DNA from 3 places in the Leptolyngbya sp. DQ-M1 genome. Region 1 is predicted to be linked to each of the others. Evidence: predicted binding sites of a transcription regulator. Region 1 holds the regulator's gene; each other region holds the start of a gene.

Region 1 (9,963 bases):
TATTCGCCCCAGCGCCATGCGATCGCGTTAATTTTCTCGCTGCCTGAGCGCAGTACAAATTTGATGTGTCCTTTCCCAATCCGGCGTTGCTCATCAATGCAAACGTTCGGTGTCCAGAAAACCGGATCGGGGTTGTCCATACCGCAAGGATGCAGGGCATCAAGTTGGGCGTGAAGCGCTAGATCAAGTTGAGCGAGTTCGGCTTGGGCATCGATCGTGACTAACGGTTTAAGGTGCGCAGGTTTAAGCGATCGGTGGGCGAAGGTTCTAAGTCTTGCTCGAATGTCGTCTAAACGATCGGCTTCAAAAGAAAACCCGCCTGCTGCTTTGTGTCCTCCATGTTTGAGCATCAAGTCTTTGCAGCACTCTAACGCTTCAAACACATTGAATTCTGGGATGCTGCGAGCCGACCCGCGAATATGAGTTTTTGCTGCGTCTTCATACGTTCCGATAAAGACTGGAACACCGTAGCGTTCGACTAATCGAGAGGCAACAATTCCGATTACGCCATGATGCCAATCGGGTTGCACTAACAATAAAACACGATCGTCTTTCGCATTTAGCGAACTGTTTTCATAGGCTTCGATCGCTTCTTTCTCGATCTGTTCACACAATTGTTGCCGGTGTTTATTCACCTGTTCACACTGCATTGCGCGCTCTAATGCAACGCCATCATCATCAGTAATCAATAGCTCAATCACAATCTCTGGATCAGAGATCCGCCCGATCGCATTGATTCTAGGGCCTAATCGAAACCCGATCGCTTCAGGCTTGAGGTTTTTGTCATTGCTCAAGCCTGCAATCTGAATTAACGCTTGAATGCCCGCTATTTTGGACTTTGGTAATAACTGCAAACCGCGCTTTACCCAGCGGCGATTAACCCCGGTCAGTGGAGCCAAGTCTGCGATCGTGCCTAGTGTAAATAGCTCTAACAGAGAGTGCTGTAAGTCTCTGGTCTGTCCAAAACTTTGAGCTAAACAGACGGCGAGAACATACGCAACTCCCACTCCCGCCATACCGCGATACGGTGAGGTTTCTGCGATTAACTTCGGATTTAGAATTGCATTTGCGTTTGGCAGGGTTGGCGGTAAATCATGGTGATCGGTGATAATTACTGTTAAACCGAGTTCTCTGGCGCGATCAATTGGATCATGTGCCGCAATGCCATTATCGACCGTGAGAATCAGCCCGACTCCTTCCTCGTGAAACTCTTCGATAATGCGGCGATTGATGCCGTATCCTTCGCTCATGCGGCTCGGAATCGCATAGTCAACTCTTGCGCCCAAATACCGCAATGCTCGGAGTAACAATGCAGTGCTCGTCATGCCGTCTGCATCATAATCGCCGCAAATCGCAATCCGGGTTTTATCGTTGATTGCATTAATCAAGAGTTCTAAGCTGATCGCTAAATCTGGAAAGTCTTCTAGCGGAGAAGGCAGCGATTGTCGTTCTGGGTCGAGAAATTCTTGGACGGATTCGAGCGAAGTGAAGCCGCGATTGATCAAAACCTGCGCGAGAAGCGGCGATCGCTGAGTTTCTACAGCAAGCTGTGTCGCACGATCGCGCTGAGCGGGATGAATAAACCAACGTTGATCCGGGAGGCGCGATCGATCAGACATAGCCAGAGCGCAAACTTAAAGAGACGGAAACGATTGTACTCTTGAACGCTGCGATCGCGGATCAAACTCCACTGTATTCTTTACTGTTTCAGCAAAGCGCTGAGCGAGTAACGCATTGGTGTAATGGCTCAGAACTGCTTGTCGTCCGGTGGCTGCATAGTGCGATCGCAGTTCGGGATTTAGAATCAATTCGCTTAATTTCTGTGACAGCGCGATCGCGTTTCCTTCAGGAAAAACTAATCCGCCTTTTGTGGCAGTGATTAGATGAGGAATTTCGCCTGAATCCGAGCCGATTACCGGAGTTCCACACGCCATCGCTTCAATGATTACTCGCCCGAACTGTTCTTTCCAACTCGATCGCGTCTCAGAAGGCAACACCAGCAGATCGAATGCCGAAAGATAGTTCGGAGTTTCGGTAAACGGAACAAAACCTAATTTCTGAATGCGATCGTTTAAATTCAACTGTTGGGCGATCGCGTCAAACTCGGACTCATACTCTCCAGCCCCAATCATCACCAGCCGCCACGGGAGCGATCGGATCTCGTTCAAAGCAAGGAGTAGCGTTTTCAGTCCTTTTTGTTCAACAATGCGCCCAACATAGCCGATTAATACAGCTTGGGCACCCAGTTCAGTTTTAAGCGTATTCGATCGGGGATAGTAAATTGCTGGATCAATTCCAGACGGCATCAATACACTTTGCCCCGTGTATCCCTTTTCTCGCATCACCGCTTCTGCGCTGTAAGACCCAGGAAACATCACATCAGTATGCTTCAAAATCCAGCGCTCCATCTGCCGAAACGGAATCGGATAGCGCTTAAGAATGTTCTGCCAGGTAAAAAAACTAATCGGTTTGCGAATCGTGAAATAGTTTGCGAGATAAACCTGCAACGTCACTAACGCATAAGGCTCCTGATGTAGGTAGATAAAATCGGGATTGAGCTTGCGGAGTAGATTTACAAAGAACGATCGATAACTATGCAGAGGAATGCTGCCTGAGCGCCAAACTGGAATGCTGATAATCTGTCCGCGAAAATCTTTCCAGCGCTCGATCTTGCGCCGAATGCCGTATTCATCTTTCCAATTTTCAGGCATGACGATCGTGAGTTCCCAGCCGGTTTGCTGCTCAATCTCAGCGTAAAACTGTTGAACCACAGAGACTGTACAAGAATGATTCACGATCAAAAGCTTCATAGATTGCACCGCAGGACATTAAAGAACTAATCGGCAGGCTGATAAGCGGGAGCTTGCTTGATTTTGTGCCATTTGTAATAGGTACTCCACTTCAAGGCACGACGATCGCGCCAGAGTGCCGGAAGATTTTGCTGAATTTCGCGAACAATCCAACTTGCCCCAAATTCACTCTTGATCTTGTGCTGACGACAATAAGCCCAATGTTTGTAAACGTAGAGCAAGATTCTCAGGGGAACGCTGAACACCATCATCGCCGAAGGTTCGTTATAAATCGCAGCAAAACACTTGTTCCGGCAGTTGTTTCTCAGCGCGACTAAGTTATTTCGTCCGATCGGGGACTTATAGTGAATCACACAAGCATCCGGTAGATAAACCACATAAAAGCCGCGATCGAGCATTCGCTTACAAAATTCGGGTTCTTCATAATACGCGGCGAACATTTCCCGATAGCCTCCTAATTCGAGAAACAAGTCTCGTCGCAGCAGGCTACCGTAGCCTACAAAAGTCGGAGCATAACAACGATACTCGATTGCCAAAGGTTGACCCGGCAAGAGTTTTCCGGTTTCGTCGCTTTGAGACAGCGCGACTGCTCCCACTTCAGGACTAATCTTCAACACCGTTAAGGCGTTGTCAACACTCTCCGCGCTCAACAGTTGAGCATCATCATCGAGATACAGCAAATAAGGCGCTTTCGCTCGTTCTGCAAGTTCGTTGCGGGTGGCAGGGATACCCTTATTGTTTTCATGCCGAAAGACTTGTAATCGATCGACCAAAATCGGATCGATCGCTGGAAGCACCCGATCGACGATCGGCGCTTCTGAGGCATCATCAATCAGCAGAATCTCAAACTCAACGTGCTGCAGCAAGGTAAGAGAATTCAGGCAGCGAATCACATCATCAGGACGATTACGACTGGCAACACAGACTGAGAGCGCTGGAGAGGTAGAATTCATCATCAGGCGAATCGCGTCAACTCCTTAAAATTTGAAGTGATAGTGGGCATCTGTCATCTGCCCGAGGATAGGACAGCTTTCTTCTAAACAAAATAAAATTTAACTGCATCAATTGAAAGATACGATCGCACGGGTCGAATCGTATACTAAGAGAGCAATTTACAATCGTTTACTCTTGGGCATCGATCTTCGCAGCTACGTTTATATCGATCGCTTGCAGTCGCAGCACGCAGCTTATCTGGGAACCGAGGCGCTAGGATTTCTGCCACTTCCCGGTGACGCTTCATTATGGATTGAAATCACGCCTGGAATTGAAATCAATCGCATCATGGATGTGGCACTGAAAGCGGCAGTGGTGCGTCCGGGAGTGCAGATGGTCGAGCGGTTATATGGAGTCCTCGAAATTCACGCGAGCAATCAAGGCGAAGTGAATGCGGCGGGGCGAGCAATTCTGGCGGCGCTGAATGTGCAGAAACAGGATTGTCTGCGACCGCGTGTGATCTCCAGCCAGATTATCCGCAATATTGATGCTCACCATACGCAACTGATTAACCGAACGCGGCGCGGCAATATGATTTTGGCAGGACAAACGCTGTATGTGTTTGAAGTAGAACCAGCGGCATATGCCGCTTTAGCTGCAAACGAAGCCGAAAAAGCGGCGTTCATTAATATTCTGCAAATCTCAGCCGTGGGCAGTTTTGGACGCTTGTATCTAGGCGGTGAAGAGCGCGACATCATCGCCGCATCGAAGGCAGTGATCGAGACGATGGAAAATCTGCCGGGACGAGAACACTACAGCGATCGTAAGGAGTAAAGCGATCGTGGCGGTGATGGCACATTTGATGACGCTGCATAAGGGCGCGGTGATTTGGTCGGAGTGGCGATCGCGCTATCCGACGATCGAGCCGGATTTAAGCGATGCGGATTTAGATGAGATTGAGTTGCGCGGCGCAAACTTACGAGGAGCGAATTTTAGTCGCTCTAGATTGTGCTGGGCAGTGCTGAATGAAGCAGAGTTGAACGCGGCAAAATTTAATAAAGCAGTGCTTCAGAAAACTGAATTTATGCACGCGACATTACAGCACGCCCAATTTGTGGATGCGAACTTAGTTGGAGCAGATTTTCGCCACGCTAATCTAACCGATGCCAATTTCATCGGAGCAGATCTCAAAGGGGCGAATTTTAATGATGCAGATCTGATTCGGGCGAATTTGATTGGCACAGAGTTACGGGGGGCGAAATTTAAGCGATCGGATCTTACAGGTGCAGACTTGCGGCGATCGGATTTAAGCAATGCGATTTTGATTCAGGCAAACTTAGCCGAAGCCAATTTGAGCGATGCAAATTTAGTTGAGGCGGAATTAAGCGGAGCGCATTTTTATCGATCGACCTTCCACAAAGCCAATTTAAAGTTCGCTCACTTTAGCGGGAGTTACTTATTTGGGGCAGATTTCACGGGTGCTGACTTGTCGGGAGCTGACTTGTCCTGGGCAAATTTGGGCAAGGCAAATTTTACTGGGGCAACTTTAGCCGGCACGAATCTCAGAGGTGCAAATTTGGCGGGTGCGGTTTTGCCCGCTAGATTAAGTCGATGACGCGATCGCCCTGCCATCGTCTTTTTCAGGTAAACGGGTACTCTGGAGGTAAAATTCCTTCGTTCTCTCCGCATGAAAAACTGGTGGCAGCAAATCCAAGCGAAAATTCAGGTCATTCCAGAAGCAAAACCAGAAGAATCGATTCTTCTGCGAGTCCTCACTCAGTCGCTTGTCAGCGTGGGAATTTTGGCGACAGATTTGGCTGCGGAAACTCAGTTGAGCGTGTGGGCAATTCCCTTAAGCGCGATCGGAGCCTACTGGAGTTGGCATCGACGACGCAAGAAAAATACAGGGTTTAAATTCCTGTTGGCGATCGCAATGACGATCGTGCTGTTTAGTTTTTTTGGCAGGATGCTCGGTGGTGCTCAGAACGGTGATAATCGGCTGCTGCTGGCAGAGTTTCTGATTCAGATCCAAGTGCTGCACAGCTTTGATTTGCCACGCCGCAAGGATTTGGGCTATTCGATGATGATTGGGCTAGTGCTGCTGTCGGTGGCAAGTACGCTGAGTCAGACGATGCTGTTTGGCGCAATGCTGCTGGTATTCTTGGCGATCGCGCTCCCGGTACTGATGCTCGATTATTGTTCGCGCTTGGGCGTAGATGTGGTCAAGTTAGAGCGCACCAGCTTTAAGAAAATCAATTTTCGAGTGCTGCCTGCGATTTTTGCGATCGTGCTGGCATTGGGATTGGTGATTTTTGCGCTGATGCCGCGACTTCCTGGCTATCAGTTACGTATATTTCCGGTCAGTTCTCCGGTGAGCGTTCAGGAGCGATTTAATAACCGAGTGATTACCAATCCGGGCATGGGTCAGAGTCGAGATCCGCGTGTGGGAATGCGATCGGGGAGCGGAAAAGGCGCAGGGCAAAGCCAAGATCCGGATGACCTGTCTTATGGTGGATTTGGCGACAAGATTAGCCAAAACGTGCGGCATCCATTAAAGCCGCGAGTCATTATGCGGGTGCGATCGCAGATCGAAGGCTTTTGGCGGGTGATGGCTTTCGATCGCTACACAGGGCAGGGTTGGGAAGTGTCGCGCAACGACAAGACGCAGACAGTTAAACGCTCACCTTGGTCATATCGGTTCTTTCTGCCGACTCCGGTGACGATCGGCAAAACACGCGAAGTGGTGCAGACCTACACGATTATTGCCCCAATGCCGAATCTAATTCCGGCGCTTTCAAGGGCGAGAGAAATCTATTTCCCGACCGATGAAATTGCGATCGACCCCGAAGCAGGATTACGTGCGCCGATCGAGTTAAGCGATGGCATTACTTATACCGTGGTGTCGGATGTGCCGTATCGCGATCGCACGTTGCTGCGGCTGTATTCGTCCAGAGCGCAGTATCCAAAAGAGAGTCCACACTTACAGATTCCAGCGGGAATTGCTCAGAATGTCGCTAAAGAAACGAAGCGAATCCTGGCAACTTCTGAACAGCCGATCGAGTCCGATTATGAAAAGGCGCTTTATCTGGGGCAGTATTTGAAGCAGCGTTATCAGGTTCGGCAAGACCTGGATTTGCTGAAGCCGGGTGAAGATCTCGTCGAGGCATTTTTGCAAAATCAAGGCGGCGATCGCGATCATTTTTCTACGACACTGACGATGATGCTGCGATCGATTGGCATTCCGGCGCGATTAGTAGCGGGATATGCGCCCGGAGAATTTAATCCCTTCACCGGACTGTACATTGTGAAGAATACCGATGCTTACGCGATTACAGAAGTCTTCGTGCCACGCATGGGATGGTTCACGATCGACCCGATTCCGGGACGTGAACTGATTCCGCCTTCGATCGAGGAATATCAGCCCTTTAGTCTGCTGCAGCGATTTTGGAACTGGGTCGCGGGATGGCTACCTCTGCCTGTAACGGCTTGGATCAGCGAAGTAATTCGGACGATCGGGAGCGCGATCGGCTGGTTTTTGGCGCTGTTTACTCAAGGATTAGGTGGATTCTTGACCGCGTGTTTACTAATGATTAGCACTGCCTTGCTGGTTTGGCTGTGTGGTCAAGGCTGGAAAAAATGGCGAACTTACCAGCGGTTGCAGAAGCTTGCACCGATGGAGCGGCTTTATCAGCAAATGCTGTCTCGCCTCGAAGCGCAAGGCACTCGTAAATCTTCAGCAGATACGCCGCTAGAATATGCCCGACGAGCAAAAACCATGCGGACTCAAGAGCAAGCAGGTGCGATCGAAGACATTTCCCAAGCGTATGTGAAGTGGCGCTACGGACGAGAAAAACCTGAAATTGAAGCGCTGCGGCATCAGTTGAAGAGACTAAAACCTCAGCGAAAGTAAATGAGTAAGCCTGTGCCAAAGGCAACACCATTGGCAGTATTCATTTCGCATAGCAACCGTCTCGACCTCAGCAGCACAAAGGAATCCGCTCGAATGGGTGCAAGTGACACTATCGCCATCCGATTCGAGTTACGGTACAATCTTCCAAAATTATTCAGCCCTGAGAGGGAGAATCTAAGCGTGCCGAAAAAAACACGCTCGAAAGTAGAAAATTCCCAGAGATTTTCAGGATCACGGCTAAAATGTAGCGCAGTGTACAAAAAGCATTCGGTGACTCAGTTTTAGTGGTCTAAAGTCATCAATTGTTTACAAAGCTCGATCGCTGACCGGCTTGTAAACTCATCCAGCACTCGACACGACAAGGAAAGAAATGGTTGTGACCAAGGATAGACCGCTTGCAGCAATGTTCCGTCAGATTGGAGGAAGTGCATATCCTCCCGTGATTGAAACGTTTGAACGGGGCAAAACAATCTTCTTTCCCGGAGATCCGGCAGAACGAGTGTATTTTCTGGTCAAGGGTGCCGTCAAACTGTCGCGGGTATACGAAGCAGGCGAAGAAATTACGGTGGCGCTGCTGAGAGAAAATAGCGTATTCGGGGTGCTGTCACTGATTACCGGACAAAGAGCCGATCGCTTTTATCACGCCGTTGCCTTTACCCCGGTTGAGTTGCTTTCGATCCCGATCGAGCAAGTCGAGAAAGCACTGAAGGAAAACCCCGAACTTTCGATGCTGATGCTCAAAGGCTTGTCCTCGCGGATTTTGCAAACCGAGATGATGATCGAAACCTTAGCGCACCGGGATATGGGATCGCGATTGGTGAGCTTTTTGCTGATTCTCTGCCGCGATTTTGGAGTCCCATCGCAAGAGGGAATCATGATTGACCTCAAACTCTCGCATCAAGCGATCGCTGAAGCGATCGGTTCGACTCGCGTGACGGTGACGCGCTTACTGGGAGATTTGCGTCAGGACAAAATGATTTCGATTCACAAGAAAAAAATCACCGTTCACAACCCGGTAACGCTAAGTCAGCAGTTTACCTAATTGGACTAGAATTCTTTCCTTGAAGACCCGCCCGAAGTATAAATCGAACAGGCATAATGATAGGCGGATCTAGAATTGCCTTGCCAGTGTAAAAGTGCTGGTCTAAGGATCTCTTGGGAGTCTTATGTCCGATGTCGGGCTGATTTTAATTCTGGTGGTGTTGGTGTTGGGTGGAGTGATCGCAACAGTGGGTGATCGCTTGGGAACTCGTGTGGGAAAAGCGCGGCTTAGCTTGTTTAATCTTCGTCCGAAGCAAACCGCGGTCGTAGTCACCATTTTGACCGGAACGCTGATTTCTGCCTCAACTTTAGGAGTGCTGCTGCTGGCAAGTAAAACCTTTCGCGAAATGCTGCTGAACTTTGGGCGAATCCAAACCGAGCTGCGCGATCGCGGACGCGATTTGGAAAAAGCTGCCACCGATCTGAAGGCGACCGATGCTCAGAAAGCGCAAGTCGAGAAACAACTCACAGAAGCTCGATCGGAACGCGCCCAAGTTGAGGAACAGCTAAAGCGAATCAATGCCGATCTGAAAACTTCAATCGATCGCCAACGGGAAACCAATGCTCAACTCCGCACCACCGAAGCGCAGCGTGATCTCACGCGTCGTCAACTGGTCGCGGTGTCTGGTCAAGCATTAAAACTCCGCAGCGATATCAATCAACTGCAGTCGGAACAAAAGACCCTGATTACGCAGCGCGATCAGGTCAAGCAGCAGATCGCCGAGCGCGATGCAGAGATTGCCGAACGCACGAAACTGATTGAACAGCGCGATCGTGAGATTAATGAGCGCGATCAGGTGATTGGGCAGCGTGAGACGGATCTGAAGCGATTAGAGGCACAACGAGCCAGCCTAACTGCGACACTGCAGCAAATTGAACGGGATGTCGAGCTAATTCGCAGCGGCGATCTGGCGATTTATCGGACACAAGTGTTGTCTTCTGGCGTGGTGCGCGTAGGAAATTCGGAAGGTGCGAAAGCAGCGATCGATCAACTCCTGCAATATGCAAATCGTTCTGCGGTTGAGGCACTGCGGCTCGGACGAGATGATCTGCAAATTGTGCAGATTCGGACGACGGAAGTTGAAAGTTTGATTCAACAAATCAGGAATGGTCAAGATTATCTGGTTCGGGTACAAGCCCTCGCAAACTATGTCAAAGGCGAAAACAAACCCGTGTTTGTTTACATGAGTGCAGTCCCCAATCGGGTTGTGTTTTCTGCGGGAGAGACGATCGCTGCCCAAACGATCGATCCCTCCAAGCTTGCACCGC
Region 2 (9,963 bases), on a different contig from region 1:
CGTGGAAAACCGAGTTCATACGCTCGAAGGAACGGGATTGGGACTGTCGATCGTCAAAAACATTATCGAGCGCCATCGCAGTCATGTTCGACTGGTGAGCGAAGTTGGCTGTGGGACAACGTTCTGGTTTGATTTAGTTGTGTTTCAAGAGAACTCACACTTGATCGAAACCACAACCGAGCCTGTAAGACTTGCTGAAGCGGTGAATGCACCCTGAACTTACGGTTTCTCAAAGCTATAGATCGTTTGGGTTGAGAGCGATTCACAGACCTTTGAGGGCAAATGATCGATCGGAAACGTTTGGCGATCGAGTTGGATTTGCAATCCGATCAGCGGATCGGTTCCGGGTGAAACTAGAAACTCTAATTTCTCCATTTCAAAGCTGGTTGAAACCTGATCCAGAATTTGGGCAATTGCGCTCGTCAGGGGGTGCTGTGGAGCCTTGTACCAGTCTGCATCATGGATGATTTCCTGCTCAAACCCCAAATTCACGATCAACGAAGCACGATCGAACAACGCTAACGCCACAGGTCGCGCTTCTTCTTGCAGCATCAGATCTTGAGATTTAGCAAGATGCCGCAGTTTTTCTAACAGCGCATATCGTTCTGTCACCGAATTAAAGTCATCACTTAGATGCAGCGCGATCGTCACCAAATAAGTCCGCAGAAACAAGTGTCCAAGCTTTTCCGCTTTCGTCGTCAAGTAGCTCGAATTATAAGTCGTCGCTTCGGTGAGTAACGGAACGCGATCGACCATTTCGATGCCGTAGCCTTTTAAGCCTGCGATTTTGCGCGGATTATTAGTAATCAAGCGAATCTGCTTCACGCCCAGATCATTCAGAATCTGAGCGCCGACTCCGTAATCGCGCAAATCCGGCGGAAAGCCTAATCGCTCATTCGCTTCGACTGTGTCCAGCCCGATATCTTGCAGCGAATACGCCTTCAGTTTATTGACCAGCCCAATGCCGCGCCCTTCTTGCCGCAGATACACCACCACGCCAGAGCCATTATGCTCAATCATCTTCAGCGCCGCTTCAAGCTGTACCCGACAATCACACCGCAATGAGCCGAGCGAATCCCCGGTCAAGCACTCTGAATGTACCCGCACCATCACAGGCTGATCGTTAAATTCCGCCGGATCCCCTTTAACGATCGCCACATGCTCGGTATGGTCTAATAAGTTCCGGTAGCCGTAAATTTTGAAGTGCCCGAATTGCGAGGGCAGATCTGCGATCGTTTCACGATGCACAAAGCGCTCATGGCGCAATCGATAGCTAATCAGATCCGCAATGCTAATAATCTTGAGATTGTGCGCTTTGGAATATTCGATTAACTCCGGTAGCCGCGCCATCGAACCGTCCGGATTCTGAATTTCGCAAATTACGCCCGCCGGATACAGTCCTGCAAGCCGCGCTAAATCGACTGCGGCTTCGGTATGTCCAGCGCGTTTAAGCACTCCCCCTTCTCTGGCTCGAATCGGGAAGATATGACCCGGACGACGCAAATCCGCAGGGCGCGTAGTCGGATCGAGCACCACTTGAATCGTTCTCGCCCGATCGTCTGCCGAAATTCCCGTTGTCACTCCCACTCGCGGAGACGCATCAATGCTGACGGTAAATGCAGTTTGATTACTATCGGTATTCTCCCGCACCATTAGTGGAATATCGAGTTCATCTAATCGCTCTCCGGTCATAGCAAGACAGATCAGACCCCGCGCATATACTGCCATGAAATTGATCATGTCAGCCGTGGCAGACTGCGCCGCGCAGATCACATCTCCCTCGTTTTCCCGATTTTCATCATCGACCACCACGATTGCCCGACCCGCTTTCAGGTCAGTTAACGCATCCTCGATCGTATCGAAGGTAGACGGCTGAGTATAAGTTGATTGAGACGAATTAACAGAGAAGTTCAAGGCGACTACACCGTAAAGATTCTTGAAGCGGACTGTTCTTTGATTGTAATTCTTCGGACTACAGAACTGGGTGTTCAAGCGTAGTTTCGTACAATTGTAGTTCTTTTTGGGGGAATGCCTAGATAGCTATAGTATCGGAGTGAGCAGTTCTGAAACAGGTCAACCTCTAGATTGAGAGGCAACAACTCAATTTCTTGAGAATCTGCTTTGAGAATGGCGCGATCGGCATTACAATGCAGCAAACATAAAGGTCATTCACGGGAAAGTCGAGGCAATATGGGTGATTCAGAACGAGTCTCCGTGGGAATAGTCGGAGCTTCAGGCTATGGAGGAGTTCAACTGGTTCGCCTGTTGCTCGAACATCCGCGTCTAGAATTGACGTATTTAGGCGGGGATAGTACCGTCGGGCAGGATTTCGCAACTCAGTATCCACATCTGTTTCACGCCGTCCATCAGCAAATTGAAGCGATCAACCTTGATGAGATTGCTGCTCGGTGCGACGTGGTATTTTTATCGCTGCCGAATGGTTTAGCGTTAAAAATGGCTCCGGTGCTGATCGAGAAGGGCTGTAAGGTGTTGGATCTTTCAGCAGATTATCGCTTCTCAGATTTGGCGGTGTATAAGCAGTGGTACGGTGGCGATCGTAGCGATCAAGCGATCGCTGAAACGGCAGTGTATGGATTACCCGAACTGTATCGCGATCGAATTGCTCAAGCGCAACTGGTCGGTTGTCCAGGCTGTTACCCGACTGCAAGTTTATTAGCGCTGTCTCCGTTGTTAAAGCAGGGATTAATCGTTCCAGAAACCGCAATTATCGATGCAAAATCCGGTACTTCTGGCGGGGGTCGGGTTGCAAAAACGAATTTCCTTTTAGCTGAGGCAGATAATTCTCTCGGTGCTTACGGCGTAGCGCGACACCGACACACACCAGAAATCGAGCAGGTGTGTAGCGACTTAGCCGGACATGAAGTGCTGATTCAGTTCACGCCGCACTTAATTCCGATGGTGCGAGGAATTTTAGCCACAGTTTACGCGACGTTACGCGATCCGGGATTGGTACGCGATGATTTGCTGACGATTTATAGCGCGTTCTATCGATCGTCCCCCTGGGTGAAGCTGTTGCCGAGTGGCACATATCCGCAGACAAAATGGGCGTGTGGTACAAACCTTTGCTACATCGGCATCGAAGTCGATGCTCGAACAGGTCGAGTGATTGTGATGTCGGCGATCGATAACCTGCTCAAAGGTCAAGCGGGGCAAGCGATCCAATGCCTCAACATTATGATGGGCTGGGATGAAACGCTCGGATTGCCGAAATTTAGCTTCTATCCTTGACGAAATAAACGATCGTGGTTTGGGTTGTAAAGCTGCGATCGCCTACCTGTCACTTGATCGGTTCCTGCAAATTCATAAGGTACGGTTGCAGCGCTCAGCGCCGGACTAATCACATAGAGCGTCGTTCGCACTAAGTTCTCTTGCTGCGTCACTTCTGCCATTTGACTCAGTGGAACGAGCCGGATTTTTTCATCTGACCAACCGAGCCGAAAACAGATTGCAACTGGAGTTTCTGCGGGGTAATGCTGCATTAATTTTTGCTGTGCAGACTCAATATGTCTTGCACTGAGATAAAGGCAGAGGGTCGATCGGTGTGCCGCTAACGAGGAGAGTTCTTCTGATTCCGGCACTTGAGTCCGTCCGCTGCTGCGCGTCAGAATAATCGATTGCACCAATCCAGGAACAGTAAATTCAACCCGCAATCGCGCAGAAGCCAACTGAAACGCGCTGATTCCAGGAACAATCTCAAATGGAATCTCAGCTTCAAACAGTGCCTGCATTTGCTCTTGAATGGCGCTATACAGGCATGGATCGCCTGAGTGAAGCCGCACAACGGATTTCTGCGATCGTACTCGCTCAATCAAAATCGGCAAAATCTCCTCTAGCGTCTTATCTGCGGTCGGAATCACTTCCGCATCCGATCGAGCGCCTTCAAGGATTTCCGGCGGCACAAGCGAATCGGCAAAGACGATCGTATCTGCCTGCGCGATCAGTTTTTGCGCTTTAACGGTGAGTAAATCTGGATCTCCCGGCCCTGCACCCACAATGTAGACGGCAGGCGGAAGCGCATGATGCAACATATTTTTCTAAGAAGGTTGGGAATCCGGGGTGTTTGGGTCAGGCACAACATCAGGCAGCGATCTCCGCAGCACGTACAGCCACACTAAACCGAGAGCTCCGATCGCAATTCCGGTTAAACTCACCACCTGCGCCATCCTCAAAAAGCCCAGCATCAAGCTATCGGTTCGCAATCCCTCAATCCAAACGCGACCTGCACTGTATCCAACTAAATAGGTAAGAAATAGTGTTCCAACTTTCAGCCGAGGACGTTTGAAGAATAGGAACATCAACAGCGCAAATACGCCTAAATTCCACAACGATTCATACAAAAATGTCGGATGATAATATGCAACATTTTCTAGACCCAGCGGACGACGATCGAGCGGAATGAATAACTTCCAGGGTAAATCGGTCGGACTCCCGAATGCTTCTGAATTGAAGAAATTTCCCCATCGCCCGATCGCCTGTCCCAAAATCAGCGAGGGTGCGACCAAATCTGCCAACTGCCAGAACGATACCCGCTTCAACCGGGCAAAAATCAGTGCTGCAATCACACCGCCTAAAATCGCCCCATGAATCGCAATTCCACCCTGCCAAATTGCAAAAATCGAGGCGGGATTGGCAGCATAATCGCGCCACTGAAAAATCACGTAATACAGCCTTGCACTCGGAATCGCAGCCAGCACCAACCAAATTGCCAGATCGCTAATCAAATCTGGATTTACCTGCCGTCGGGATGCCAGATACTGAGACAAATTCACCCCAATCAGCACCGCCGACGCAATCAAAACGCCATACCACCGGATCGACAACGGGCCTAACTCAATGCCGCGTCCGGGAGAGGTAAACTGAAACGCCAAAACAACATCAGACAGCATAAATCCAAACCGAGAAATGGCACTGATCACCATAACATCTCTCACCGGTGGATTTACCTGCGATTTGGCTCGATCGCGATCGTTCCCACGGTTGCCGGATGCTGCAAATCCATCGGCAACAGAATCGTGAACTGACTGCCTTCACCCTCTCTCGAATGCATCACGACGGTACCTGAATGCAGTTCTGCCAATTTCTTCGTCAGCGCCAGTCCTAGTCCTGTCCCCTCATGCTTGCGCGACAATGAACCATCGACCTGCTGGAAGGGATGAAACAGAAGGTGCTGCTTGTCTTCGGGAATGCCAATGCCGTGATCCCAAACGGTGAGATCGAGCATTTCACCACACATTTTCACCGTGAGACCAATTTCGCCACCTTCGGTTGAAAACTTGATCGCATTCGACAGCAAGTTCAGCAACATTTGCCGCACCCGCAATTCATCCGCCATTAACGGCTCTAAACCAGGCTCGATCGATGAATGCAACGTCAAGTCCTTTAATCGCGCTTGCTCAGTGACAAACGATAAAGTCTTCTCACACAATTCATCCACAACGATCGGTGCAAGCTCCAGCCGCAATTGCCCTGCTTCCACTTTCGACAAGTCCAGCACATCGTTGATTAGACCTAACAAATGCTGTCCACTCTGATAAATCTGATGAATGTAAATCTGCTGTTTTGGGTTGAGAACGCCGAAAATCTGCTTTTGCAGAATCGACGAGAATCCCAAAATCGAAGTCAGCGGAGTTCGCAACTCATGCGACATATTCGCCAAGAAATCGGACTTCATCCGGCTAGCGCGTTCCAGTTCATCATTTTTTGCTGCGAGTTCTGCCTCAGTTTGCTTTTGCTGAGTAATATCGCGAGTAATGATCGAAACAGCAGTTGGCTGATTGTTTTCATCAAAAACCGGACTGACCGACACCAAAGCCGGGAATAAATCACCATTGCGCCGCAAGCAAGTGACTTCTCCACTCCAACCCCCTGCGATCGCTTGAGCAATCAGTAATTCTGTCTGCTTGCGCTCCGGATAAAACACAGCAGCATGTGTCCCCACCAGCATTTCTGTCTGCCAATCAAAAATTCTGCTGCAAGCTGGATTAGCATAGAGAATCTTGCCGTCTAAGTCAGTAATCACCGTACTGTCATACGCAGATTCTACAGCGCGAGAAAAAATTTGCAGCTTCTTTTCGATTCGCTTCCGTTCTGTGACATCTCGCCCAATTCCCATCCCGCCAATTAATTCATCGTGACGAAATAGAAGCTTTCCGTTCACTTCAAGATGAATTTCTGTGCCGCGTGAAGTCATTAGCACAAATTCAAAATCCCGGAGTTCGCCTGTTTCTACCAAATTGGCGAAGGCTTGCGTTGTTCTATCCCGGTGCGGTGGAGAGACAAATTCTAAATACGATCGCCCGATAATTTCTTCTTGCGAACATCCCAGCAGTTTTTGACCATATGAATTTACATAGGTCAATCGTCCTTCTAAGTCCACGGTGTAAACCATGTCGTTAGCAGTTTCAACATATGCTCGGAACAGTTCTTCCGATTGGCTCAGGCTAATCTCCACAGAACCAATACGGAGAAGTTTGTCGGGAAGTGTGTGATTTGTCATTTCCACAAAATTACCAGGCTGAGGTGAGGAGCAAGAATCAGAACTGATTTGAATCGCGAACGAAAATTAACAATAACTTGCAAAGGAATCAAAGGATGCTAGACAAAGGTCATTCATCTTATCGCCTGTGCAGGCAAACGACGAAACAATATTGAATCCACTTAAACAGAGGCTGACCTTCTAGATCGGGTATTCTAAACGGCTTTGAAAGACAATTCAATTTCTGAAATCCTCATAGAAGTTTGTACCATGACCGCAAAACATAAAGCAGAGTTTATACGGATCATTCTTTGGGTAGATTTTCTAATTTGTTAAAAACAAGTAAGTAGTTTTACAAGAAATCACGAAAAATACGCAAATCGGCTGGAGCAATTCCCAGAGTGCGAATGATGCAGTCTAGAATAGAAGCCTGACGGAACGAATGCCCGGAGTCGCCTGATAATGCAGTGCCGCTCAGCGAGTAAAATTTGCCTGCGTTTTGTTGATGTTACCGCCAGATTTTCGACAGTTTTTTATTCAGTTTCTATGAAAGCCTTAATAGGGGCATCCCTTCCAGAATTAACCGAGTGGGTCAGAGAGCAGCAGCAGCCTGCCTATCGAGGACAGCAGCTCCATCAATGGATTTATCAGCGAGGAGCACGATCGCTGTCTGAGATTTCTGTATTCCCGAAACAATGGCGCTCCGATATGGCAGATTGGGCGATCGGGCGATCGGAAATTTATCATCAGGCGAAATCGATCGATGGCACCGTAAAATTCCTATTGCGCTTGAGTGACGGTCAGATTGTCGAAACAGTCGGCATTCCTAGCGATAAGCGCCTGACCGTGTGTGTCTCGTCTCAAGTGGGCTGTCCGATGGCGTGTGATTTTTGCGCGACTGGGAAAGGCGGCTTTGAGCGCAACCTGGAACGCCATGAAATTGTGGATCAGGTTCTCACGGTGCAGGAAGTGTTTCAACAGCGCGTCAGCAACATTGTCTTCATGGGCATGGGTGAGCCCCTGTTGAATGTCGAGAATGTACTGAGCGCGGTGCGATCGATGAATGAAGATATTGGCATTGGTCGGCGCTTTATCACGATTTCCACAGTAGGCATTCCCGGTAGGATTCGTAAACTTGCGGATCACCACCTTCAAGCAACACTAGCAGTGAGCTTGCACGCCTCGAATCAAGCGGTCAGAGAACGCCTGATTCCGAGTGCGCGTCAGTATCCCTTAGAAGCACTCTTAGATGAGTGCCGCGAGTACGTGAAGCTGACCGGGCGGCGGGTGACGTTTGAATATATCTTGCTGGCGGGTGTGAACGATTGTCGTGATCATGCGATCGAGCTTGCGGATCATCTGCGTGGATTTCAGAGTCACGTCAATCTGATTCCGTACAATCCGATCAGTGAAGCCGATTATCAAAGACCGGATCAGCGCCGGATTACTCAGTTTGTGAATGCGTTGAAAGACCGGAATATTGCGGTGAGCGTTCGTAAAACACGCGGTTTAGAAGCGGATGCAGCCTGTGGTCAACTCCGAGCTTCCTTTGCAGGAGTTTAAAGGTTGAAAGTCCTCAATTGAAAGTCCTCACATTTTGAGGACTTTCAAAAGAATTTATCGACGCGCGTAGATGCCCGGTGCATAAGCTTCGATTACTCTGCCTGTTCTAGAGCAAGTAATCATCAAATAATCGCACTGGGCACACTGCGTCCGCGTCAATTGATCAGGTTCAATTTGAATTCGCTCGGCATGATCACCACAGTTCGGGCACCGAACAGCTTGAATGACTTGCATTTTAAATTCCTCGATACGATCGCTAAATCAAAACATTAATAATTTGAGCTTTGAGCGGCTGATGTTCGCTTAACAGTTGTAGTGATTGCTACTAAATTTGCGACGACTTCGCAGACTGTTGTGACGAATTACTTCATATTATTAGCGGTAAAAAGCTCAGCCGCTTCAAATCTCATACTTATTTTAGAGTCGGCAAATCGAGGGATCACCTATCTACAGGGTGATCCCCGGCTTGATGAGCGTTTCAATTTAGCTAAAAAGGGCTGCTTAAATATCTTACTTTCTTTAAAGAAAGTAGCGTAATAACTCTATAATCTTGAGCAATTTCCATTAACAGGAATCAGTATTTTTGCTGTAGAATTTCTCAGTTCTGTATTCTTTTTATGGTGCTGAACATTCCTGTGTTGCGACAGACTGTGGCTCAACAATCACTTGTTTAATCCCAGAAATCCGAATGATCTGGCTTACGGCTAATTTTGCTCGATCGTTAGCTTTGCTTAAAATTCCATCAGCACAAGCCGCGAGCTGAATCTTTTTAAGCGCTTCTTCTTGAGCTAATTTCTGTAAGCTGGGGGCAACATCTGGCCCTAATCCGAGAAGCCCACGATTGTAGTCGTACACGCTCGATCGCGTCACATCGATCTTTTTGTCTAGAATCTTGGGTGCAGGTAGCTGCAATCGAACCGTATCACCCGTAATTTTCACATCTTGAGCGGTTAGCCCACTTAGATCAACGCCTGCTCGAACCTCCCCTCGCGCGATGTACAACAGCTTTGTCGTCCCAATCACCATGCCTGCGATCGTTGCATCCTGCTGCGTCGGCACCACTGCCTCCATTGTGAATACAGCCGTTGTCAGTTCGCTCACTTGCCGAACCTGCTGAATCACCACCGATCGAGTTTCGACTTTGGGTTCTGGCGGCTTGGCATTCATTAACGATTTAAGCTGAGCGAAAAACTGATCGCCCGATCGCAAGAATCCAGTAACGAGAACAGCACTCAACATGAGTCCGCTTCCCGCTAACATCCAGCTAATATTTTTGAACACGCTGCCCGCTCCTGACTTGTGGCGATCTCTTTTTCGCATCGTCTAATTCAAATATCTCTAGCTTAGAACAAGCTTACTATTTCAAAATTGAGCGACTTAGTGAAGACTGAATTAGAATTTGGTAATAAATTTAGTGAATTAAGCCCTTACTGAGAGTTATGACGAGCGTTTTTGTCAATTCAGCTTCAATGACGGCGGGGGGCACGACTCTTGAGAAAACCAGTCAAACGACTCGCCAAACCTATCCGAACTACAAGGTAATCGTTCTGGACGACGATTTCAACACATTTGAGCACGTCGCCAAATGCCTGATGCAGTATATTCCAAAAATGACCAGCGATCGCGCCTGGAAGCTGACCAATCAAGTGCATTTTGAAGGACAAGCGATCGTCTGGACAGGCCCACTAGAACAAGCGGAACTCTATCATATGCAGTTAACTGTCGAGGGCTTAACGATGGCTCCCTTGGAGCAAGCATGAAAAATAAACCGGGGCGGCTGGTGCTGACGCATTCGACCTACATTCCGGGGTTGATTGCAATGCTTGAGAAGCTAATCCAGGTGGAGGGAATCCAGACCGTTACGCCAGCGGTAATCGGGTCGGTGCGCTCTCATTCTCCCCAGT
Region 3 (9,963 bases), on a different contig from region 1:
AATATCAGGTGTATGCGATCGATTGGATCGGATTTGGCGATTCGTCGCGTCCTGCAATGCAATACACCCCTGCTTTGTATGAAACCTGTTTGCGGAGTTTTGTGCAGACGATGTTTTCCGAGCCTGTGGTTGTGATCGCAGCGGGACATGCAGCGGGATATGTGATGGAGTTAGCCCAGCGGCAGCCGCCTTGGGAATGGGTTGTGTTGGTCTGTCCGACTTGGCGCGGCCCTTTACCGACTGCGATGGGAGAGCACCGTTGGGCGTATCGCCTGCTGCAACGGCTGATCGGATTGCCGCTGATTGGGCAATTTCTTTATTCTTTAAATACGACTCGCGGCCTTTTAAGCTGGATGTATGGGCGGCACGTTTTCGCAAAGAAGGAAAATATCACCCCTGACTTGATCGATCGCAAGTGGAAGACGACCCAGCAAAAAGGAGCGCGGTTTGCCTCTGCTGCATTCGTGACGGGGGGACTGGATCGAGTACGATCGCGCCAAGATTGGTTGAATTGGTTTCAGCCGCTTCCGGTGCCCGCGATGATGGTGGTCGGTGAAGAGATGCCCCCAAAATCCCGGCAAGAGGTTGAGATATTGGCGCATTTCTCTGGGGTGCAAGTGTATCGAATGCCCGGATCGCTTGGGCTGCATGAAGAATATCCGGAGCAGTTAGCAGCAGGAATTCTGTCGTTTCTTGAGAAATATCGATCGCGAAAACGCAGATTCTAAGCAAAAACCAGGAGCCGGATTGCCCCTGGCTCGGCGTGATTTTTAGAGTTTAGGCTTGATAAACACGATCGACTGTCTCCAGACGATTGTCGGCTGATCATAGTGATCGATGATGCAGATACAATGGGGGTCTTGCCAACGTACCTTTCCGGTAAGCAAATCTCCAGTCGAAAGTTTCATTTCGATCTCTTTTTCTTCGCGGATAATCGTCTGAATCTGACGAGTGCTTGGCAATCCGGTATCTAGTTCAATACTCATTGGGGGAAGTCCTCGATCGAAACCGTTCTAACCTACTAGAGTGCCTTAATTCACCAAATCCTACACATTCTTGTAACCGATCATCATGACGATTGAATTTACGAAATATCACGGGCTGGGCAACGATTTTATTTTGATCGACAATCGCACGTCCGATCAGCCGAAACTGACTCCTGAAGATGCGGTAAGGTGGTGCGATCGACATTTTGGCATCGGAGCAGACGGCGTGATTTTCGCGCTTCCGGGTCAAGATGGCACCGATTACACAATGCGAATCTTTAATTCCGATGGTTCAGAGCCAGAGATGTGTGGAAATGGCATCCGCTGTTTGGGGCGGTTCCTGGCAGATTTGGAAGTTGCAGAAACCGGAAAATCTCAACCCAAATACCGCATTCACACTTTAGCAGGGGTAATGACCCCGAAGTTTGAAGCCGATGGTCAAGTTACGGTGGATATGGGAGAACCGCGTTTATTGGCAGGAGAAATTCCGACGACGATCGCGGCTCCAGATCAAAAAGTAATTAATCAGCCGCTCGAAGTGGCAGGGCAAGTTTGGAATGTCACTTGTGTCAGTATGGGAAACCCCCACTGCATTACATTCGTGGACGATGTTGCCGCGCTCGAGCTTGAAAAAATTGGCACCCTGTTTGAAAACCATCCTGTTTTCCCGCAGCGTACCAATACCGAGTTTATTGAAGTGGTGCGATCGGACTACCTTAAAATGCGAGTCTGGGAGCGCGGAGCCGGAATTACCTTAGCTTGCGGAACCGGAGCTTGTGCCTCGCTGGTTGCGGCTGTACTGAATCAAAAATGCGATCGTCGCGTCACGATTGAGTTGCCCGGTGGTTGTTTGCAAATTGAGTGGGCAGTCGATAACAGGCTGTATATGACGGGCAGCGCTGAGAAGGTCTTTACTGGAATCCGGCAGTAGGGAGCGGAGAGTGGGGAGAAGGCTGAACGAATTTTCTCCCCGCTCTTCCTAATCGTTATCCCAGCATTCCTGACAGATTAGATCGCTAATGCGATCGCGCAGCAGAAAATCATAACGCTCTAACTCGGCTTCAAAGCGCATCCACTCACGAGCTGGAATATGCTTACAAAGGGTGTAAATCGGCTGTTGTTTGCTAATAACGCCGCGATCGATCAATTGGCGTACTTCGTCTTGAATCATTTCAAGCGAATACTGTACGGTCTGAAGCATGGGTCTACCTTCCTGAGAAATCTGGGTGTCGAAGATATCAACCTAACTAGCGTATAGGGACTAACTAAAAAGATATCCAAAGTTTAGCGCTATCTGTCTCCTTCAAACAGCGTACTTTGTAGTGAGATATACTGAATTATTTTCTACCTCATTTCTGAGTCAAAAATGTAAGAACTGTTACTAATGTCAGCAATTTATGACATTTGCTTCTGCACTAAATCTGCTCTTTGAAACGAAAACCCGGCTTTTCAGCCAGACCTGAGTGCTTACAACCTATGAAAATCATTCATAGATTGAAAATCATTCATAGATTATATTATTTCGGCTGAAGTGAAATATGCTCGACGCTGCACCAGTTCAACCGCAAGTTTGATTGCGGCTTTCATGCTAGTTGCATCAGCAATTCCTTTACCCGCAATATCAAACGCAGTCCCATGATCGGGTGAAGTTCGTACAAACGGCAATCCAATCGACGTGTTGACGGCACGATCGAACGCCATTAACTTCACGGGAATTAAGCCTTGATCGTGATACAGCGCCAGATACGCATCATGAGCTGTCACCGGAGCGCTCCCAAACCAAGCCTGACCCGGTTTGACCCACATCGTATCCGGCGGCAGCAATCCATCCAGTTGAACGTGAGGAAATCGATCGCGCATCTCGTCCAGCCAAGTCAAGATCCAATCGATTTCTTCGCGTCCAAGTTGTCCTTGTTCGCCACTGTGGGGATTTAGTCCAGCGATCGCAATTCGCGGCTGGGCAATTCCAAATGCGTGTTCAAGACATTCGATCAAAAGTTCCAATTTGCGCGTTAATCCATTCGGTGTAAGGGCATCCGCAACCTGCCGCAGTGGAATGTGCGTGGTTGCCAAAAGAGTACGTAATGTCCAATCGGTGTAAGGAGATCGAGCCACAAACATCATGCCGTAGCGATCGACTCCTGCTTTTTCGGCTAAAAGTTCGGTCTGTCCGGGGTAAACGTGACCTGCGGCTTTCCAGGCAGATTTGGCGATCGGAGCCGTAACGATGCCGTCAAACTCACCCGCCAAGGTTCGATCAATTGCGGTTTCTAAACACCGAAAACTGGCTTCGCCACTATAGGCATCCCCTGTGCCGAGTGTGATCGTTCCTAGACTATCAAGGTGCAGAATTTTGAGGTCTTTTGGGTTCGTTAAGTCAGAACATAAGGTACTGAGGCAATCGTGGATTTCATGGAGATAATTGCGATTTCCAACGATGGTAAGATCGGCACTTTCAGCGATCGTCGGATCAGCCAGTGCCTTAAGAATAACTTCTGCACCGATTCCCGCAGGGTCGCCGATTGGAATAATTAAACGAGTCATAGAAAACGTGATGAAAAACCCGTGACTGAACTGCTTTACAATACTTATGAACGGTTTCAAATTTCAAAAACGAACTTCGACAACCGAACTCGATCGCTGTTTAACAGGAGAATTGACACAATGGCTGGAGAGATTTTTAACACCGCAATCCTGGCGTTTACCCTGATTTTGGTTGGGTTGTCGCTGGGCTTTTTGCTTCTCAGACTTCAGGGCGGCGAAGAGTAATCACACGAAGCGAGAGTGATGGAGCCGTTTCCCTCACTCTTCTTCATCTAAATGCTCGGCAACCTCGCGGTAAAGATTAAACACATGATGATCTTTGAGCGAGTAATAGACATTACGACCCTGTTTCCGATATCCCACTAACCGCATCGATCGTAACGCCCTTAATTGATGCGAAACCGCAGATTCTGACATCTTCACCGCAGCAGCAAGATCACAGACGCAAATTTCTTGAATGGATAGCGCTGAGAGAATCCTCAATCGATTGGCATCCCCCAGTAAGCTAAAGAATTCTGCCATTCGCTGAGACTTTTCCACACTCAGAAGGTCGCGGTGCAGAGAGCGAATATGGTCTAAGTTCACCGGATGCTGATCACTGCATTGGTCAGCATCCGGTGTCACAAGATTAGGATTTGCCATAGAAATTCGAGAACGTAGCCTGCTACGATCGTAGATACTTTCAGAGTAGCGTACTTAGCTCTCTAGAATAAATGAGAGTTTTAACCCGCTCAAAGAAAACCGATACATTCCTTTACCTACGCTACGATAAGGAATGCTCGATTCTGGATCTCAAAACTCGATCGCCCTTATCGTGCTTTCAATGCGAGATTTCTGATAGAATTTATCGAAAAGTTAACATTTTGTCACAAACTCCTCATGAGCGTATTGATTGTAGGTGCCACGGGTACCTTGGGAAGACAGATTACTCGCCGCGCCTTGGATGAGGGATATAAGGTACGCTGTCTCGTCCGTAGTTCCAGAAGAGCGGCCTTTCTCAAGGAATGGGGAGCCGAGCTTGTCACCGGGAACTTGTGCTATCCAGAAACCTTACCTGCGGCGCTAGAAGGAGTGACAGCAGTGATTGATGCTGCAACGGCTCGCGCAACCGATTCGCTTAGCATCAGGCAAATCGACTGGATAGGCAAAGTTAACTTAATTCAAGCGACGAAAGCAGCAGGGGTCGATCGCTATATTTTTCTTTCTATTTTGGATGCTGAAAAATTTCCCAACGTTCCCTTAATGGAAATTAAGACCTGCACTGAAAAGTTTTTAGCAGAGTCAGGATTAGACTATACAATTTTGCGCCCTTGTGGATTCTTACAGGGATTAATCGGACAATACGCCATCCCAATTCTAGAAGGGCAAGGCGTTTGGGTCATGGGCAGTACCGCCCCAACTGCTTACATGGACACGATCGATATTGCCAAATTCGCTGTGCAATGCCTCAAAGTGCCGGAGTCGATCAGCAAAACTCTTCCCGTCGTTGGTTCAAAAGCTTGGAGCGCCGACGAAATTATTAAGCTTTGTGAACGTCTCTCCGGTAAAGAAGCGCGAGTGACAAAAACGCCGATTGGAGTCGTTAGAGCCACCCGTCGCATTGCTCAATTCTTCCAGTGGACTTGGAATATTGCCGATCGGCTGGCATTTACTGAAGTGGTCGCAACCGGAAGACCGCTCGTGGCTCCGATGGATGAAACTTATCAAATCTTGAATCTCAATCCGCAAGAGATGACAACGCTGGAATCCTATATGCAGGAGTATTTCAGCCGCATCCTGAAGAAGCTCAAGGAAGTCGAATATGCCCAAGAGCAAGCCAAGAAAAAGAAAGAACGCACCAAGAAAGCGTATCCTCGATTTTAGAATTAGATGTTTCCTGATTGTTTAGGATAGGTTTTTGCTTGTGCCGAAAGCTGGCATTATCTACAACGATGGCAAAGAAATTGCTTGTCAGGTTGCTACGCAACTCAAAGACAAGCTGATTTCGCTGGGCTGGGAAGTGGCACTTGCACCCGGTGCGGGTGGAATTTTGGGCTATGCCTCGCCGGAAAGTCCGATCTGCCATACGCCGATCGATCGATTAGTTCCACCAGGGTTTGATGCAGAGATGAAATTTGCGATCGTGCTTGGCGGCGATGGCACCGTTCTTTCTGCATTCCGCCAGGTTGCCCCTTGTCATATTCCTTTGCTCGCCGTAAATACGGGTCATTTGGGCTTCTTGACTGAAATCCTCCTCGACCAATTGCCAAATGCGATCGAAGCCATCTTGGCAGATGAGTACGAGATCGAAGAACGCACAATGCTGCGGGTGCAGATTGTTCGCGAGGATGTCATGCTGTGGGAGGCGCTCTGCCTCAACGAAATGGTGCTCTATCGAGAACCACTCACCAGCATGTGTCATTTTGAGATTGAGGTCGGACGGCATACCCGCGTCGATATTGCTGCGGATGGAATTATCGTCTCGACTCCGACAGGTTCAACTGCCTATTCTTTATCCGCAGGTGGCCCTGTGATCGTTCCGGGGGTTCCGGTGATGATTTTAGTGCCTATTTGTCCGCACTCATTAGCCTCACGAGCGCTGGTGTTTACCAATAGCGAACCGGTCACGATTTACCCCGCTAATCCGAATCGGCTAGTGTTGACGGCTGATGGCAATGCGGGCTGCTATGTCTTGCCAAACGATCGAGTCTGTGTGCAAAAAGCGCCGTATCCGGCTCGATTTGTGCGATTACGCCCACCCGAATTTTTTCATGTTCTCAGAGAGAAGTTAGGCTGGGGCTTACCGCATGTGGCTAAACCTTCGTCTGGACAATGCTGACAACTTTGTGTAATTGAGGTGTAATTGAGGCACTTTCGCAGATTACTGCGTCTATGGTTAAAATGGCGGCGTGAATTGTAAGCGAGTCGAGTATGAGTCTTGCAGATGCTCCCCCCTGTGTCCTGATTATCGAAACTGATCCAGCATTAGCCCATCACGTTAGCATTGATTTGCAAGAATCGGGGTATGACACGATCGTTGTCCATGATGCCCGTGCTGGATTGCGACAGGCGATCGAGAAACATCCGGCTCTCATCGTGGTTGATCGTTTATTAGATGGAGATTCCGGTCTGACGTTCTGCCACGATCTTCGCACAACCGGAACTCGAACCCCCGTGTTACTCCTGATGGCGCGGGATACGGTGGACGATCGAGTTGCCTGTATCGAAGCGGGAGCGGATGATTATTTCCTCAAGCCTTACCGCAGTGAGGAATTTCTCAAGCTTGTCCGGTTGTATCTCAAGCCGGACATTTCGGTTTCTGAACAATTGCGGTTCGGGGACTTGGTGCTAGATTTGGCAACTCGTCAGGCGTTTCGCAATGGTCGAGCGATCGATCTCACGATGAAGGAGTTTGAATTGCTCAAATACCTGATGGAGCATCCCCGCGAGGTGCTGACACGAGAGCAAATTCTAGAGAATGTCTGGGGATATGATTTTGTTGGGGAGTCGAATGTGATTGAAGTTTATATTCGATACCTCCGCTTAAAGATTGAAGACGAGGGCGAAAAGCGCCTGATTCAAACGGTACGCGGTGTTGGTTACGTTTTAAGAGAGTCATGAAATCAACGCATCAAATGATCTGCGCGAGTTTGGGATTGCTATTAGTCAGTTGCTCTACGATGCCGTCGGTACCTGATGGAATCGTAACTGGGGAAAAACCTGCACCTTCTCCCACAGCCCCCATAGTTTCCAACTCATCAATGGGTCAAATTCTGCCGCTTTCAGCATCGTTTAAAGTTGCAGATCAAGTAATCAAGTTAGAAGTGGCAAGAACTCCAGACGAGCAAGCAGCAGGCTTGATGTATCGTACAAGCTTGGCAGACGATCGAGGAATGCTCTTTCCGTTCAATCCACCCCGTCCCACCCAGTTTTGGATGAAGAACACGCTGATTCCTCTAGATATGCTGTTTTTACGGAACGGAATTATTCGATCGATCTCTGCAAACGTACCACCTTGCCAAGCAAATCCCTGCCCAACTTACGGTTCTCCCACCGAAGAAATTGATCAAGTAATCGAACTGAGAGCAGGTAGAGCCGCAGAACTTAACCTAAAAGCGGGCGATCGCATCACGATTCAGACAATTAAATAATACAAATAATAATTTTTCAGGAAATAGACTCAGCTTCTAATTCTTAACTTTTTCGGAAAAAATTCCCATATACTTGTATCGTCGCTTACACTCTATGTTTATCAACATTTGTCATAAAATGTTGCATTAAAACAATAGTTCTGAAGTTCTATGACACGACACAATCACTCCGTAGATAGAGACGGTTTAAAAAGGCAATCTTTACACTTGGGGTCTCGCAACTAGCTGCAATCATTAAGCTACAAGCTTTGAGAACAGAGTGAACGGATTGTGAATTAGTCTAGCTGTTGCGCTCCTCGGCCGATACCAGAGTGGATTCAAACGACTTGTATCCTTTGACTTACATTCTCTACTCGTTTCGTTACAACAAGTTTTAGCTTTATAGCAGGTAAACGTAGGCTATGAAGCCCACTCCCATCTAACTTGCCCATTATTGGGCAAAATCTAATCCTTATTGCTCCAGAGGTGCTATCCGAATGTTGTCTGCTACTCACTCTAAATTTATTCGCTTTCTCCAGGAAGAGCTTTCACTTTCAACGTCTTCGATCGCCCTCGCATTACGATATCGAGAACAGAACCCTGGCCCCTTGCCGATGATTCTCTGGCAGTATGGATTAGTTACAATAGAACAGCTTGACAGAATCTATAGCTGGTTAGAATCCTCCGATCGCTAAATTCTTCTACGATCAAAGAACTTCCCCTAATGGTCTGATCGTTAACGCTTGAGGGTTGGTGGAGTGAAACTTCTATTTCTAGACCAGACGGGCAAATCTGGTGGTGCAGAACTCTGCTTGCTTGATATTGCAACTGCTTACCAGAACTCCTGCCTAGTCGGTCTATTTGAAGATGGGGACTTTCGGCAGCGATTAGAACAACGAAAAATTCCAGTCCAGGTTTTAGCTGAAAAAGCGATCGCGGTTCGCAAGTCGAGCGGAGCGATCGCGGGCTTATTGAGTCTGGGTCAATTGCTTCCGTTAATCCACCGCGTTGCAGGCTTGAGTCGTGAATACGATGCAATCTACGGCAATACACAGAAAGCGTTAGTCGTGGGCGCGATTGCGAGTACGCTGTCTCGCCGACCCTTGATTTATCATTTACATGACATTCTTTCGCCCGCTCACTTCAGCCGCGCCAATCGACGCATCGCGGTATGGATGGCAAATCAAGCCAGATTGGTGATTGCAAATTCCAAGGCAAGTCGAGCCGCATTTATTGAAGCAGGCGGCAATCCAGCGTTAGTCGAAGTGGTTTACAACGGATTTGAGCCGGAAGCCTACGCAGTTGAAGTAGAGACAAATGAGTTGCGATCGTCGCTCGGCTTGACAGGACGATTTATCGTGGGTCACTTCAGCCGCCTATCGCCCTGGAAAGGACAGCACGTTCTCATCGAAGCATTGCAATATTGTGACGAAACCGTTAGTGCAGTCTTTGTTGGAGATGCACTGTTCGGAGAGCAAGCCTATGTTCAGCAGCTACAGCAGCAGGTTCAGCAGCTAGGACTGCGCGATCGCGTGAAGTTTTTGGGGTTTCGCGAGGATGTGATTCCACTGATGAAACTGTGTGATGTCGTAGCGCATACCTCGATCGCAGCTGAACCTTTCGGGCGGGTGATTGTGGAGTCGATGCTCTGCGGTAGACCGACGATCGCAGCCGCGTCTGGTGCGGCAGTAGAGCTAATCGATCCGGGTGTAACAGGATGGCTGACTCAATCTGGGGATGCAAAAGCCCTAGCAGGAGCGATCGAATCCTGCCGCAAATTCCCAACCGAAGCGGCTCAAATTGCTGCTTTTGCTCAACAGCAAGCTTGTCAAAATTTCCAACTTACTCAGACTAATGCTCAAATTCACCAGCATTTGCAAAATCGGCTCTCTCCAGTGAACTATGTCGAGAAAGCTAACTGAACTTCATTAGCGCTAACCTGTATTCCAAACTACAGGGGGACGAATTTTCTCTAGAATTACCTCACTCTAAGATTTTATCTTCGTCTAAAAATATGGCTGTTCGCCCACTTTTGATCACTGATAAACCACTGATCAGCGTCTTTCTGCCCGCTTTGGCGGGAGGAGGAGCCGAACGCGCCATGTTGTACCTTGCTGTCGGACTAGCGGAGCGGGGTTGGCGAGTCAATTTAATTGTGGCAGAGGCAAAAGGCGCTTATCTCGATCGCGTTCCGCCTGATGTTCAGCTAGTCGATTTGAAGGCAAGATTTCCTGTAATTTTGTCTAAAACGCTCGCCCTCCGTCACTATCTCCAACAGGCACAACCTGCCATTCTATTTTCAGCTTTAGACATCCTGAGTTCGG

What was found. The regulator NtcA, encoded in region 1, controls nitrogen genes in cyanobacteria. The targets are predictions, from matches to a motif close to TTTGTANNNNNNNNTACAAA.
Region 2: a site for NtcA is predicted at 8,369-8,388, ahead of NC981_RS02020 (replication restart DNA helicase PriA). Genes of this name have one in related genera too.
Region 3: a site for NtcA is predicted at 2,303-2,322, ahead of NC981_RS20210 (DUF4327 family protein). Genes of this name have one in related genera too.

The regions. Positions count from the first base shown of each region.
Region 1 covers NZ_JAMPLJ010000005.1:289,569-299,531, reverse strand. Annotated here, with positions in the region: gene recJ (single-stranded-DNA-specific exonuclease RecJ) at 1-1,619, opposite strand, end outside; gene NC981_RS17850 (glycosyltransferase) at 1,635-2,810, opposite strand; gene NC981_RS17845 (glycosyltransferase) at 2,837-3,763, opposite strand; gene NC981_RS17840 (hypothetical protein) at 3,939-4,577, shown strand; gene NC981_RS17835 (pentapeptide repeat-containing protein) at 4,594-5,358, shown strand; gene NC981_RS17830 (DUF3488 and DUF4129 domain-containing transglutaminase family protein) at 5,431-7,653, shown strand; gene ntcA (global nitrogen regulator NtcA) at 8,024-8,695, shown strand; gene NC981_RS17820 (DUF3084 domain-containing protein) at 8,820-9,963, shown strand, end outside.
Region 2 covers NZ_JAMPLJ010000001.1:413,399-423,361, forward strand. Annotated here, with positions in the region: gene nblS (two-component system sensor histidine kinase NblS) at 1-217, shown strand, start outside; gene ribBA (bifunctional 3,4-dihydroxy-2-butanone-4-phosphate synthase/GTP cyclohydrolase II) at 220-1,914, opposite strand; gene argC (N-acetyl-gamma-glutamyl-phosphate reductase) at 2,191-3,249, shown strand; gene cobM (precorrin-4 C(11)-methyltransferase) at 3,240-4,049, opposite strand; gene lgt (prolipoprotein diacylglyceryl transferase) at 4,056-4,907, opposite strand; gene NC981_RS02010 (PAS domain S-box protein) at 4,961-6,517, opposite strand; gene rlmN (23S rRNA (adenine(2503)-C(2))-methyltransferase RlmN) at 7,043-8,059, shown strand; gene NC981_RS02020 (replication restart DNA helicase PriA) at 8,114-8,293, opposite strand; gene NC981_RS02025 (DUF4230 domain-containing protein) at 8,675-9,379, opposite strand; gene clpS (ATP-dependent Clp protease adapter ClpS) at 9,499-9,819, shown strand; gene NC981_RS02035 (DUF2103 domain-containing protein) at 9,816-9,963, shown strand, end outside.
Region 3 covers NZ_JAMPLJ010000007.1:106,046-116,008, forward strand. Annotated here, with positions in the region: gene NC981_RS20195 (alpha/beta hydrolase) at 1-728, shown strand, start outside; gene NC981_RS20200 (RNA-binding protein hfq) at 771-986, opposite strand; gene dapF (diaminopimelate epimerase) at 1,072-1,917, shown strand; gene NC981_RS20210 (DUF4327 family protein) at 1,966-2,187, opposite strand; gene pdxA (4-hydroxythreonine-4-phosphate dehydrogenase PdxA) at 2,499-3,530, opposite strand; gene petM (cytochrome b6-f complex subunit PetM) at 3,651-3,755, shown strand; gene NC981_RS20225 (metalloregulator ArsR/SmtB family transcription factor) at 3,789-4,172, opposite strand; gene NC981_RS20230 (SDR family oxidoreductase) at 4,410-5,393, shown strand; gene NC981_RS20235 (NAD(+) kinase) at 5,434-6,348, shown strand; gene nblR (response regulator transcription factor NblR) at 6,441-7,130, shown strand; gene NC981_RS20245 (DUF192 domain-containing protein) at 7,127-7,660, shown strand; gene NC981_RS20250 (DUF2949 domain-containing protein) at 8,137-8,334, shown strand; gene NC981_RS20255 (glycosyltransferase) at 8,398-9,561, shown strand; gene NC981_RS20260 (glycosyltransferase) at 9,654-9,963, shown strand, end outside.